DNA from 3 places in the Paenibacillus sp. Y568 genome. Region 3 is predicted to be linked to each of the others. Evidence: riboswitches for the same ligand, from Rfam matches in the RefSeq annotation. Region 3 holds a riboswitch; each other region holds the start of a gene.
What was found. A riboswitch is a leader RNA that binds a small molecule or an ion and turns the genes downstream of it on or off. The one in region 3 is predicted to bind cobalamin.

Region 1 (4,294 bases), on a different contig from region 3:
GCATTATCCCGTTGTCTATGTACAGGATGAGGGGGAAGTTGTACTCAGAGGATTCAATTATATTGACCATTTAGTAATGACCAAGCAACTACCCGAAATAATCTTTGTAGGGATAAAGCCGCATAATCGCAGTATGGATTATACACCATGGGAAGCGCCATCACTTGTACCGGGCTTGCAAGATTTCGGTGGGGGAGCACAGGAATATTTAAAGGTTCTTGTCCATGAAATTATACCGTATATAGATGCTAATTATCGAACGATGTCAGGACCTGAGCATACAGGGATTGCAGGTTGTTCCTTGGGCGGTCTTGTCTCCATGTATGCTTACTACCAATACCCTCAAGTGTTTGGAAAAATTGCACTCATCTCGGCTTCCTTCTGGTATGAAAATGTTCTGTCATTTATGGATAAGGAGACCATTTCAGCGACAAATCATCGCATATATATGTATGTCGGGGAGCTGGAAGGGATCTACAAGACGAATATACAACGCGGCATGGTCATGCATACGAAGGAAGCACATGCCCTATTGCTCGATAAGGGTTTTCCACCAGATCAACTGACATTTGAAACCGATCCGAGAGGTACTCATGACGATTTCTTCTTCACACCTTATTTTATTAGAGGAATGATGAGGTTATTTAGTGAAGGAGAGATCATAGATGAACGATAATCCTATACGCTCAACCTTCACGATCCCAGGAGCAGAGCAATGGAATCTGACCAGTGATGCAGGTGAACATTACCGAGTGATGATCTGGGTACCACCAACGATAGCTCCGGAGAATGGATTTCCCGTTATTTATATGTTAGATGGTAATGCAGCCTTTGGTACGATGACCGAGACAGTTCGCCTGCTCAGTATGGGACCTTATCGGATAGAGCCATCTATAGTGGTTGGCATCGGTTATGATACGGATCAACCACTCGATACACCACGAAGATTTAATGATTATACCATCTATGCGAGTGATGATGAATTACCTCCGCGTAAGGACGATTCACCTTGGCCAGTAACGGGAGGTGCAGAACGTTTCTTATTGTTCATAGAACAAGAACTTAAACCTTTCATTGAACAAATATATGCAATTAATCGAGATCAACAAACGTTGTTTGGACATTCGCTCGGTGGATTTTTTGTCTTGTATACATTGTTTATGAAGGGCGAAGCTTTTCAAAATTATGTTGCGGGTAGTCCGTCGATCTGGTGGAAGAATGGATATATCGTCCCTTATGTGGATAATCTGAGCGAGAGTGCACAGCTTACTCCTTTGAAATCGTCACTCTATATCGGTGTAGGGAGCCAAGAGAAACCTCATATGATTCAGGATGCAAGGCTCATGTATGAACGCTTGAGTCAGGCAGACATTCCTGGCTTCCACGTTGAGCATCGCTGCTTCGAAGATGAAGGGCACCTTTCAATTATGGCTCCTCTGATTGGTAGGGCGATACGTTTTGCAGAAAATAGGAATCATCGATAATATATAGCATCTAAGAAGAGAGCTGATTCCTGTACTTACCAGAAGTCAGCTCTGTTTTAATTTAAGAATGAAAATATTAACATGACAAAAGAGCCTATATTAGATATGATGTTCAAGAATTGAATATTAGAAACAGGTGCCAATTATGCAGTTCGTCGAACTGAACATGAATTGGTTAAAAGGGAAGTGGGTGTAAATCCCACGCGGTCCCGCCGCTGTAATAGAGGAGTCCTTACAAGAAACCACTGGGAAACTGGGAAGGGTGTAAGGGTGTTGATACTTAAGCCAGAATACCTGCCTGTTTTTGTTACACCATTAACTCTACGATGGATAGAAGGTGTTTATTAGTGCATGCTAATTTTAGCTGTTTACTATATATAAACCTCTTAACTTTTCTAGTTGAGAGGTTTTTTTGTTGTGTTAGTTCTACAGAAGGTTGCTAATTTGAGTGAAATGAAAGGGAGATGATACAAATGAGAAATAATAAATTCATAGCTTGGTTACTAATCGTATGTATATTTATATCTACGGTTGCAACCAGTATGACCGTGTCTTATGCGGATACGGGGGGTGCAGAATCTAGTAATTCATTAACAAATGGAGATTATTTCAGCGATCAAACAGCTGTAACAAGTGATGTATACACAGATTTCATACCCAAGATGAATAGGTTAAGTGTACAAAGCACTTTAAACGCTACTCTATCAGCAAAAGAACAGTTAGATAACAATCTAGCTTATATTCTTAAAACTGTAACTAACCCTACCCTTGGAACAGGCGGCGGAGAATGGTCTATCCTTTCTTTAGCAAGAGCTAATTATACCGTTCCTGATGACTATTACGAGAACTACTACAACAATGTTGTTAAAGTATTGCAGAATGCGAATGGCGTACTACATAAAGTGAAATATACAGAGCATTCAAGGGTAATATTGGGATTAACCTCTATTGGTAAAGGTGTTATCGATGTGGGTGGTTACAATCAACTTGAAAAGCTAGCTGATTACAGCACAGTTATTAAACAAGGTATTAATGGACCCATTTTTGCTCTTATAGCACTAGACAGTAATCATTATGATATACCGATCGTTGCAGGTGTAAAAACACAGACTACGCGAGATATGCTGATCGATTATATTTTGGCAAAAGAGATTAGTGGTGGAGGATGGGCATTAAGCGGTAAAGTTCCAGATCCTGATGTCACCGGAATGGCAATACAAGGACTTACGCCATATTATGAGACGCGTCAAGATGTAAAAGAGGCAGTGGATCGAGCGATTGTATGGTTATCCCAAGCGCAAAAAGATGAGGGTGGCTATGCAAGTTGGGGAAGTATTAATAGCGAAAGTATTGCACAGGTTGTTGTAGCTTTAACGGGTCTAGGTATCGATCCACATACGGATTCAAGGTTTATTAAAAATGGCTATTCTACTATAGATGCCTTGCTATCATTTGCTGTTCCTGAAGGCGGGTTTATGCACGTTAAACCGGGAGCATCAGGTAATGGTGGGGCTGTAGCGGGTAAAGTAGACGGTATGGCTACGGACCAAGGTACTTTTGCTCTAGTGGCCTATGATCGATTTGTGAATGGTCAACAAGGTCTCTATGATATGACAGATGTACAAGGGAAACAACCGGAATTGCCACCGGCAACACCAGAGGTGCCACCGGCAACACCAGAAGTGCCACCAGTGACACCAGAAGTGCCGCCAGTGACACCAGAAGTGCCGCCTGTAACACCAGAGGTACCGCCAGTAACACCAACTCCTGAACTGAAATCTTATGTAACTCTATCTGTAGATAAGCTTACGATAAACAAGGGCGATGTTGTTGCAGCTATAAGAGTTGAATTACAACCGGGTGACACGGCTTGGACCGTATTAAAAAGAGTGCTTGATAAACGTAATATAGGTTACAATTTTTCTTGGACTGAAAAATATGGAAGTATCTATATGGAATCCATTGCGGGTGATGGAGAATTTGACCATGGTAGCGGCAGTGGCTGGATGTATAATGTCAACGGCTGGTATCCCAACTATGGAGCGAGTCAATATATTTTGAATGATGGGGATTATGTACAGTGGCGTTATACGACTGATCTAGGTACAGATTTAGGTGAAGACCTTAGCCAATGGGATCAGACTTCCGAAGGTCAACTATCGGTAGGTCAAGGAATCGTTATTCAATCTGATGACAAAACACCAGTTATCAATGTGCCTAAGGATATCTCCATGGACTATACGCTGAACATATTAAAGGAACTTAAAAATACCACGAATATCACGATTAACATTCCAAATGTTCAATCGAAAGTGTTGCTTAATGTAGCAGATGTCAAAGACGATATTCCAATGATTACGGTAGTAAAAGGGGATACATCGGTTGTTATCGAGAAAGGAACTCAACTGAAAACGGGAGATCCTAAGATTGAACTTATGACATCAGCTGACACGAACACTACAACCATACCAAATCTTATTAAAGGAACACTGAAAGAAAATGAAAAGTTAGAAAAATTGAATCAAGTCTTCGTGATGGGAAATGGTTCTAATCAAGCGCTATTTGATAAACCTGTTACCTTTATCTTCAAAGGTGGCAAAGAGCAACTTCCAGGGTTCATAGAAGGCAATACATTTACACCAATTACGATGTATAACACGGAAGAGAACGGGATCCAAGCGACAAAAGGGAATGTGAAGCAAACTTATTCCTTTATTAAGGGCAACGATCTCTATTTAAAAACAAATGTGATGACAACCTTTGTGTCGTATACCGTTAGCAAATTTAATGTGGTGAATCCTGTTGATGTG
Region 2 (4,294 bases), on a different contig from region 3:
CGCAACGATCAATTGGATGATTAATACTGAAGTAGCTGATATTCTGTTGTAATGCATATTGCACTATTTTGAGAAAAGCACTCGGGTTGCTGCGTACATTTCCATCTAATTCAACATAAGAGATGGCACCTGCATTGCATAATTCATGAAAAGGAGCTTCAAGTGAAATTTTACGTGCAGCCGGTAGCTTATAATACACCGGAACATGAAAAGAATTCGTATAATATTCACGATCCGTTACACCCGGAATGGAACCAAATACTTCTCGATCCTTTTTAGTGAATTTACCTGACAATCCTTCAGCTGGAGTGGCCATCAAAGTGATGTTAAGGTCATATTCCTCACTCTTATCATCACAATAACGACGCATCGAAGAGATCAGAGCTAACGCCTTAGCATACACTTCATCGCTCTCAGCATGATGTTTACCATACATAGATTTCATACATTCGGCCAGACCAATGAATCCTATGGACAAGCTACCATGTTTCAAGCAATTTTCCACGGTATCGTCAGGATTAAGCTGTTCTCCACCTTCCCAGACTCCTTCACGCATCATGAAGTCGGAGGCTTTGGCAGGTTGTCGAGATTGAATCTTGTAGCGGTGTAGAAGACCATCAAGAGCAATATTTAAGAAATGATATAAATCTTGATAGAACCCTTCTTCATTAGGTGTTGTGCGGCCATTGACCATACCGTGTTGAATGCCTAATTTAACAAGATTAATCGTATTAAAGGAAAGATTGCCCTTACCTGCCAAGTGATTACGCCCATGTCGATCTGCAAGAACGCGAGTGCGACAACCCATTGTAGCAAATTCGGTGTTAGGATCAGTCGGATCATAATACTGCAAGTTGAAAGGAGCATCAATGTTAGCGAAATTAGGATACAAACGTTTCGTTGAACATTCGATTGCCTTTAAGAAAAGATGATAGTTTGGATCTTCTAGCGATTGATTAATACCCCGTTTACATTTGAAAATTTGAATAGGGAATACAGGTGTTTCTCCATTACCGAGTCCGTTCATTGTTGCGCTGAGTAAGCTGTCAATAATCATGTGTCCCTCAGGGGAGGTGCAGGTGCCATAATTGATACTAGTGAATGGAATCTGCCCACCAGCACGACTAGACATCGTATTTAGATTATGAATTAAACTCTCAGCAGCTTGGAGGCATTCTGTCTTCGTCTCTTGCATGGCAAAAGCGTAAGAATGGGGGTGAGAAACGGATAACGTTATATTATCTATAGTGATGTCTTGTTCTTCTATGGAATGATTCTCATTGAAGTATTGTACCCCTTTATTAAAATGCTTCGCAAATGACATGGCGACATATGGAGCCAAATCATGATCCAATTTGCTCCCTGAAACTCCACCATATTGAGAATTCTGCTGACATTGAAATATTATCGCAACTAAGGCCATAGCGGTTGAGATCGACTTCGGGGAACGGACGCTGCCGCTTCCTGTACTAAAGCCTCGCGCTAGGAGTTTGTCGAATGGGATGAAGATACAATTCGTACTTCCTACCGCATATTGATCAAGGTCGTGCACATATAGATCATTATGATCCACAGCAGCCATGAGTTGTTCAGGTAATATGTAATATCTGGCGTACCATTTAGCATATTCGCTACCGAATTTACCTATTTTCCCTGAAAAGCTTTCTCCATTCAGGTTGGCGTTCTCACGTAGCATCTCTACATTAAGACTCTCTGAAATATCGTGCCCAAGACTTGCTACCTCTCGTAACATTACCTCTGCTTCAGAGGTGCGATTTCTTGATTCCATAAGTACCATTGAACTGATTCCACCCTTCGGTTAAGAAATGCCATGATTGTCGCGTCATGTTGTATTCCATCTGACAATCCATCAGACAAAAAAAGCACTCCTAGGAGGTTGCTCAGGACATGCTACTATATTCTCCTGGTTACAAAACCGAAGTGAAAAGTAACAATTCCTATGTCCTCGTAGGATTTGTTGAATTATGTCGAACAGGCAGGTCTCCTGACTCTCTCAAGTAAACGACCCTTGTCCATTTAGGAGGTAATCGTTTAAGCGACACTAGCGCCTTCCCATAAGTTTGTGCTCACAGTGGCAATTGCCGTGTCTATTGGTCTGCAATATGCAGGTCAATTCTTGAGTTACAGTGGCGGGACCGTGATGGATTTGCACCATTCTTCCCTTTTAAGATCCGTATGTGATGTACCAACCGGATCACCTGTTTTTACTATATTTAGTATTGTTATATAAATCTAACTCAATATATTGTGTTTGTAAACAGTCGATTATGAAATAATATCTATAAAAAAGTGTGAAACTTTTCCCAAGCCCGCTACCACTAACCTTTGGAGTGTTTTGATTTGTGATATGAAATTTTTGTGTCTTCATTTTGCTAAATATTTGCGAGTTGGCTAGAATAAGAACATATAAATAATTATAAATAGCTTTGGAGGTATGATGAGATGGCAATAGCTGAAGTTACTATTATTCCGATTGGAACGCAGACGACAAGCCTAAGTGCTTACGTTGCGGATATGCAACGGGTTCTAAAGGAACAGCAAGGTATAACGTATGAACTAACATCCATGAGTACAATTATTGAGGGGCCTCTTGAATTAGTATGGAAAGCTATAGCTACATTACATGAATCTCCATTCCTAGCGGGAGCAGAGCGGGTCTCAACTTCGGTGAAATTGGATGATCGTCGTGATAAATTTTCTTCTAGTGCACAGAAATTACAGTCTGTTCAGGATAAGTTAAAGTAGGATCTATCTACCAGAGCATATAATGTGAATTAGCAGTACAATAATCATTGTGTAAAGGCAAGTTAGGTTCTTAGGCTGGTGTAGCTCAGGGGTAGAGCAACGCACTCGTAACGCGTAGGCCGGGGGTTCAATTCCCTTCACCAGCATTTTTGAGAAGGCTTACGGGGCGCGGTTTTCCGGTTGTGCGGAGATCGCGTTTTATTTATGTCTTTTTATAATGTCCCTATAAGGAGTTTGGAGACTACAGCAATTGGATAAATGAACAACCCTTTTCTGACTAATATTAAACACTCTTTCCCCGCCTCTAGTCCAGTAATTTACTAGTCCACAGACCGGTGTTATTAATTACCTAATATTGTATAATAATGACAACGTAACATCGTGAGACTGAAATGCAGGACTATCAAATGAAGGAGCGATTATTTAATATGGGGATCCATTATAAGCCAATGCTGATTGCAGCATTCGTATTCGTAGGTTTGTTGTCTGGCTGTACGAATAATACCGAAACGATTCAGAGCGGAATTGGTGAAGCAGTAGAAGGGATTAGGGATAAAGTACAAGATACAGCCTTAGATTTGAGTGATGAGTTGAAGAGGAATGGCATTCACCAAGAGATTTCATACACACAAGAGGTGGATAATTCAGTATCGGCACTTCAGGTGGACCATGAGGTAGGTAACATTGTGGTGAAAGGAACTTCTGGTGATAAGATTAACGTGACTGCTACAATTTGGTCTCTAGACAAATCATCCCGTGATGATAAATATCAAGAGATCATGGATCACGCGGAAATTGCTGTCGTTGTAAATGGAGATCAGTTAGAGGTCGTTACACATCCTAAGGGGAATGAGAAGCTTAATATGTGGAAGTGGGCAAAGAAAGAGTATGGATTCTCAAACTTCAGTATTGATTATGTGATAGAGATACCAGATCGGGTTAAAAATTATGACATCTTCAGTGAAGTTGGTGAGATTAATTTAAGTAACCTGAGAGGTGTATATGATGTTCATAATAACGTGGGTTCAGTAAGTATCGAAGGAGCTCACATTGAAGGGAAATCTAGTATAGTATCCGAAACGGGTAGTCTTCAACTGGGTATTGATCAAATGAAAGAAGATAGTAGTCTCAAAGTGAAGACAGAAGTAGGTGCCATTGTTGCGAACCTGGCTGAATCCCTTCAATGTAGTCTGGAGACGAAGACTGAGGTGGGTAGCATCACAGGAGTTTCTAAAGGGAAAAGCGACATCAATGGCGGCGGTCCACTGTTGTCACTAACGTCCTCTGTCGGTTCAATTACGGTGAATTAGGCGTTTAAATCGATATTCATTAAAGGATATATCAATAAAGACATATAAATATATTGACAAAGTCATCCATTTGGATGGCTTTGTTCGTTTTTGAGAATAAGTAATTACAATAATTGCGTAATATTGAGATATAGAGAGCATGAATGAGCAAGGAGTTGATTGTTATTTTTGTAACCGTTACCATCAACCTAAATGCTTCTTATTTCCTTCTAGGTGGG
Region 3 (4,294 bases):
TGATTTACCACTCCCATTTGGACCAATGATTCCCCACCACTCTCCTTCTTGTATGGAGCAGTTCACATCGATGAGTGCCATAAGCTCTCCGTAACATTTAGATACATTCCGCAACTCAATCATACCTTACCACCATTCCCTTGCTTCTTATTACGATATAACAAATATGCAAAGAAAGGTGCCCCAAGAAATGCCGTGACTACGCCTAGTGGAATCTCTGTTGGTGCAAGAATGGAGCGGGCAGCGGTGTCACACCACATGGTAAAGATCGCACCTCCTATTGCTGATAATGGAACGATGAGTCGATAATCAGGACCGGTAATGAGTCTAATCATATGCGGAATCACAAGACCTACAAATCCAATGACACCCGATACAGATACGGCAGCTGCTGTTAATAATGTCGATACAACTAACGTAATTAGCTTAATTCTCTCCACACGAAGACCCATATGTGCCGCCTGACGTTCTCCCAGTGCTAATAAATTTAAGGATCGTGCACTACTCCAAATGATGAGAAGCCCAATCAAAACGTATGGTAATAGCATTAAGGTATATGACCAGCCTCGGAAGCTGAGTCCTCCCATCGTCCAGAACAAGATTTCATTAATCGTCTCCTTCGACATCGCTGTTAGGAAGGATACTATAGCACCTAGAAAGGATTGCATCACTACGCCAGACAAGATCAGACTGTTAGTAGGAATCTTCCCCCCGTCTCGTGCCAGTGATAACACGCCCCATAGCGTCAATAAGCCCGTAACAAAAGCAACCAATGGCAGTGTCCAAGCACCTACAAGTGAATACTGTATGCCAAAGAATATGAGAACTGCAGCACCGACAGATGCACCTGAAGATACGCCAAGGGTGTAAGGATCAGCTAGTGGATTACGAAGTACACCCTGAAATCCAGAACCAGCAATAGCAAGAGCCGCTCCGACCAACATACCAAGGACAATTCGTGGTAACCGGACTTTGATCAATATTTGTTCAAAGGCAGGGCTCCAATTCGGAGTAATCGCATCACCAATCCATGGTGCCCTGTGCAATAGAATGGTTATAATATCTTTTACTGGGATCTCCACTGCCCCTATGCCAAGACAGAGTAGAAAACTCACGATAAGCAAGACTACCCCGAGTCCGCCATACCAAGCTAACTTTGTTCTCATGGCTTCATAAGTTCAGGATAAATAGCATTGGCAATGATCTTAAGTCCTTGTGTCACACGTGGACCCGTACGACTAATTAGACCATCATCTAATGCATATATATCATCATTCTTAATAGCCGTAATTTGATCCCATCCACTACGAGCTTTAATGACCTGGTCTAAGGTTTCTTTTGTATTCTCATCAATGACATTCTTCGAATATAGAATCACATCAGGATTATCATTAATAATTTTCTCTTCGCTAATTGCATTCCATCCCACTGTATCTGCAGCGACGTTAACACCCCCAGCTAGGGTGATTAACTCATCCAAAAATTCGCCATTTCCTACCGTCCAACCAAGCGAAAACTCCAAATATACTGTCTTTTTCTGTTCAGGTGTAAGTGATTTAACTACTTCCGTCACTTCATCGCGCTCTTGTTTCATTGTATCTACAACACGCTTTGCCTCTGCTTGACGATCGGTAATCTTACCCAATAATTCAATATTGGCAATGACCTCATCCACGGACTTCGCATCTGTCTTAAATGCTGGAATTCCTAAATCACGAAATTTCTCGTTAGCTTCAACATTCAAAGAAGTACCTGTAAGAACAAGATCAGGTTGTACCGCAATAATCGCTTCCTCATTCAGATTATATAAATCACCCATCTTAGGTTTGGATTTCGCAGCTTCTGGATAATCGTCATAATCAGAAACACCGACAATCTGTTCATCTAATCCTAGAGCAAATAATATTTCTGTCTCTGCTGTAGATATCGATATTAATTGATCCGGAGCCTCACTAAATGTAAAACTTTCGCCTGTCACATCTTTTACGGTAAGTGGATAGACCGTTCTCAACTCACTTGCCTGTTCTACAGGTGGAGTACCCTGTTCATTGACTATTGGTGCTGATTCCGTTACTTGCTTCGCTTCATTATTATTTCCACAAGCTGCGAGTGATAACGCTAGAATAATCGCTAGGGCACCCGAACTCCAATTCTTCCAATTCTTCCAATTCTGTTTCATTGTAATCTTTCTCCCCTATCTTCGTATTCCATAATTTACGAGACGCTCTCCATGTGATCTCAATGAATTGTCTTTACGAAGTCTTTGCATTCGCAACAAAAAAAACCTGATTTTCTTGTGTTAAGAAAGCATCAGGGGTTACGTTTATACGGGGTGTATGGTAACAGTCACCATGAGTTCCGCGGGCTATGTACCGAAATGAATCGGTGTACTTCCATAAGCCAAACGTAATCCCTTCCTCGAAGGACCGTCGTAATATACTCATAAGGCAGGTCTCCTGGCTCACAGGTTCGCTAATGTCCTCACCTTCCCATCCTGCTTGTCGCAGAACAGTGGTACATTAAGAACATCCCTGTTTCACAGTGGCGGGACCGCGTCGGAATTTCACCGACTTCCCTTTTAACTAGACGTTGAAGCACGCACGTATGGTGCACTTCTACCCTAGACCTCACAAGTTTATTATATTCATTTAAGGACAAGTCTTGCCTCTCTACTCAAAATTATAGGTTAAATAGAGTCACCTTACAATCTAATGTTAACAATACGCTATGGGATTCATCATAAGTGCCCTACCCATTGCCCCTCATGCAAGATCAATTTTAATGATAATAAGCTTCCCGGGTCAGCAGAGAAATCCCAGAACGTTGAACCTGGAATGGTCATACTTGCGAGTTGTCTGATAACCCCTCCATGCGTAACGATTAATATAGAAGACATACCCTTATCATCATTTTCTTCCTTTATGACACATGCCAGATTGTCCATAAAATCCACAAGGCGCTTCTGAAAGTGCCCCCATGATTCTCCTCCTGGAGGAGTTACGAGTTGTGGATTGTCTAACCATCCTCGATAATTATTCATATCTTTTAACTGATCGTAGGTATGCCCTTCCCACTCCCCAAAATCCATTTCTCGTAACCTTTCATCAAATGCTACGCTATCTATGGAAGTAGGATAGATCCATTGTAACGTTTCCCTACATCGCTTTAGATCACTACAGAATACCCTTTGAAACTTTCTTCCTTTAAGGGCTTCTTTCACTGGCAAAAGCTCTATTAATGACTCTTGGAGAATACCTATATCGGTATGCCCCAAATATCGTCTATCCTGATTCCATTGCGTTCTGCCATGACGGATACATATTAGTTCTAACTCCATAGCGTTCCACCTACACCCCATATCGTAAGTGTGCACAGCATGAGGAATAGTAATGAAGCGAGTATCATTAACCGTACGGTTGACTGAATATCCTCCTTAGCCATTGGACGAGAATACTCACCCATGTATGCACGAAAAGATAATACTCCATGGTACACGTTCTCACCTCCGAGCCGGATTCCTAAAGCTCCAGCTACAGCTGACTCCGGAAACCCACTGTTGGGACTGGGATGGAGCCGGGCATCATGTTTGATGGTACGATAAGATTTTTTGTAATCTAGAGACATCATCCAACTACTAACGACCAATAATACAGCTGTTATTCGAGCTGGGATAAAGTTCGCAATATCATCCAATCGTGCCGAAGCCCAACCTAGGTTGATATATTTCTCATTCTTATATCCAACCATGGAGTCCAAGGTATTGACCGCACGATAAGCCATGGCAAGTGGTGCTCCACCTATCAGGGCATAGAACAACGGTGACACAATAGCATCTACGATATTCTCTGCTACGGTCTCAACCGTTCCACGAACAATCTCAGGCTCTTCTAAATGTGCCGTATCTCTTCCAACAATCATTCCTAATGCTTGTCTTGCGGCAGGTCGATCACCTCGACTAAGATGACCATACACCTCCATACCCGCAGCTTTAAGTCCTTTCGTAGCTATGGTTGTAGCAATCAATATAACTTCTACTCCTGCTGACAACCAAGGATGAATCATATAGAGTCCTCTTAACAATGCCCACGTTATCACAAGAGAACCTCCGACGATAATAACTGGGAGTAGAATTCCTGCCATTTTCAATTGGACCGGTTGAGAGACTTTGCTGCGAATCTTCTTCTCTACACGTTTAATACAATTACCCATACCTATTACAGGGTGCGGTAACCAACGAGGATCTCCGATGACAAGATCTAGGAGGTATGCGCACCATAAAATACCTATTGCCCAT

Region 1: it holds a riboswitch for cobalamin, as region 3 does, so the genes downstream of both, AC1D7X_RS11805 (S-layer homology domain-containing protein) here and AC1D7X_RS07125 (ABC transporter substrate-binding protein) in region 3, are expected to answer to the same signal.
Region 2: it holds a riboswitch for cobalamin, as region 3 does, so the genes downstream of both, AC1D7X_RS05935 (anaerobic ribonucleoside triphosphate reductase) here and AC1D7X_RS07125 (ABC transporter substrate-binding protein) in region 3, are expected to answer to the same signal.

What each region holds. Positions count from the first base shown of each region.
Region 1 covers NZ_JCAIUM010000007.1:107,458-111,751, forward strand. Annotated here, with positions in the region: gene AC1D7X_RS11795 (alpha/beta hydrolase) at 1-676, shown strand, start outside; gene AC1D7X_RS11800 (alpha/beta hydrolase) at 666-1,484, shown strand; cobalamin riboswitch at 1,602-1,800, shown strand; gene AC1D7X_RS11805 (S-layer homology domain-containing protein) at 1,958-4,294, shown strand, end outside.
Region 2 covers NZ_JCAIUM010000003.1:175,301-179,594, forward strand. Annotated here, with positions in the region: gene AC1D7X_RS05935 (anaerobic ribonucleoside triphosphate reductase) at 1-1,798, opposite strand, end outside; cobalamin riboswitch at 1,979-2,238, opposite strand; gene AC1D7X_RS05940 (MTH1187 family thiamine-binding protein) at 2,464-2,766, shown strand; tRNA gene AC1D7X_RS05945 (tRNA-Thr) at 2,841-2,912, shown strand; gene AC1D7X_RS05950 (hypothetical protein) at 3,159-4,076, shown strand.
Region 3 covers NZ_JCAIUM010000004.1:47,683-51,976, reverse strand. Annotated here, with positions in the region: gene AC1D7X_RS07135 (ABC transporter ATP-binding protein) at 1-123, opposite strand, end outside; gene AC1D7X_RS07130 (FecCD family ABC transporter permease) at 120-1,166, opposite strand; gene AC1D7X_RS07125 (ABC transporter substrate-binding protein) at 1,163-2,179, opposite strand; cobalamin riboswitch at 2,430-2,644, opposite strand; gene AC1D7X_RS07120 (histidine phosphatase family protein) at 2,738-3,337, opposite strand; gene cbiB (adenosylcobinamide-phosphate synthase CbiB) at 3,328-4,294, opposite strand, start outside.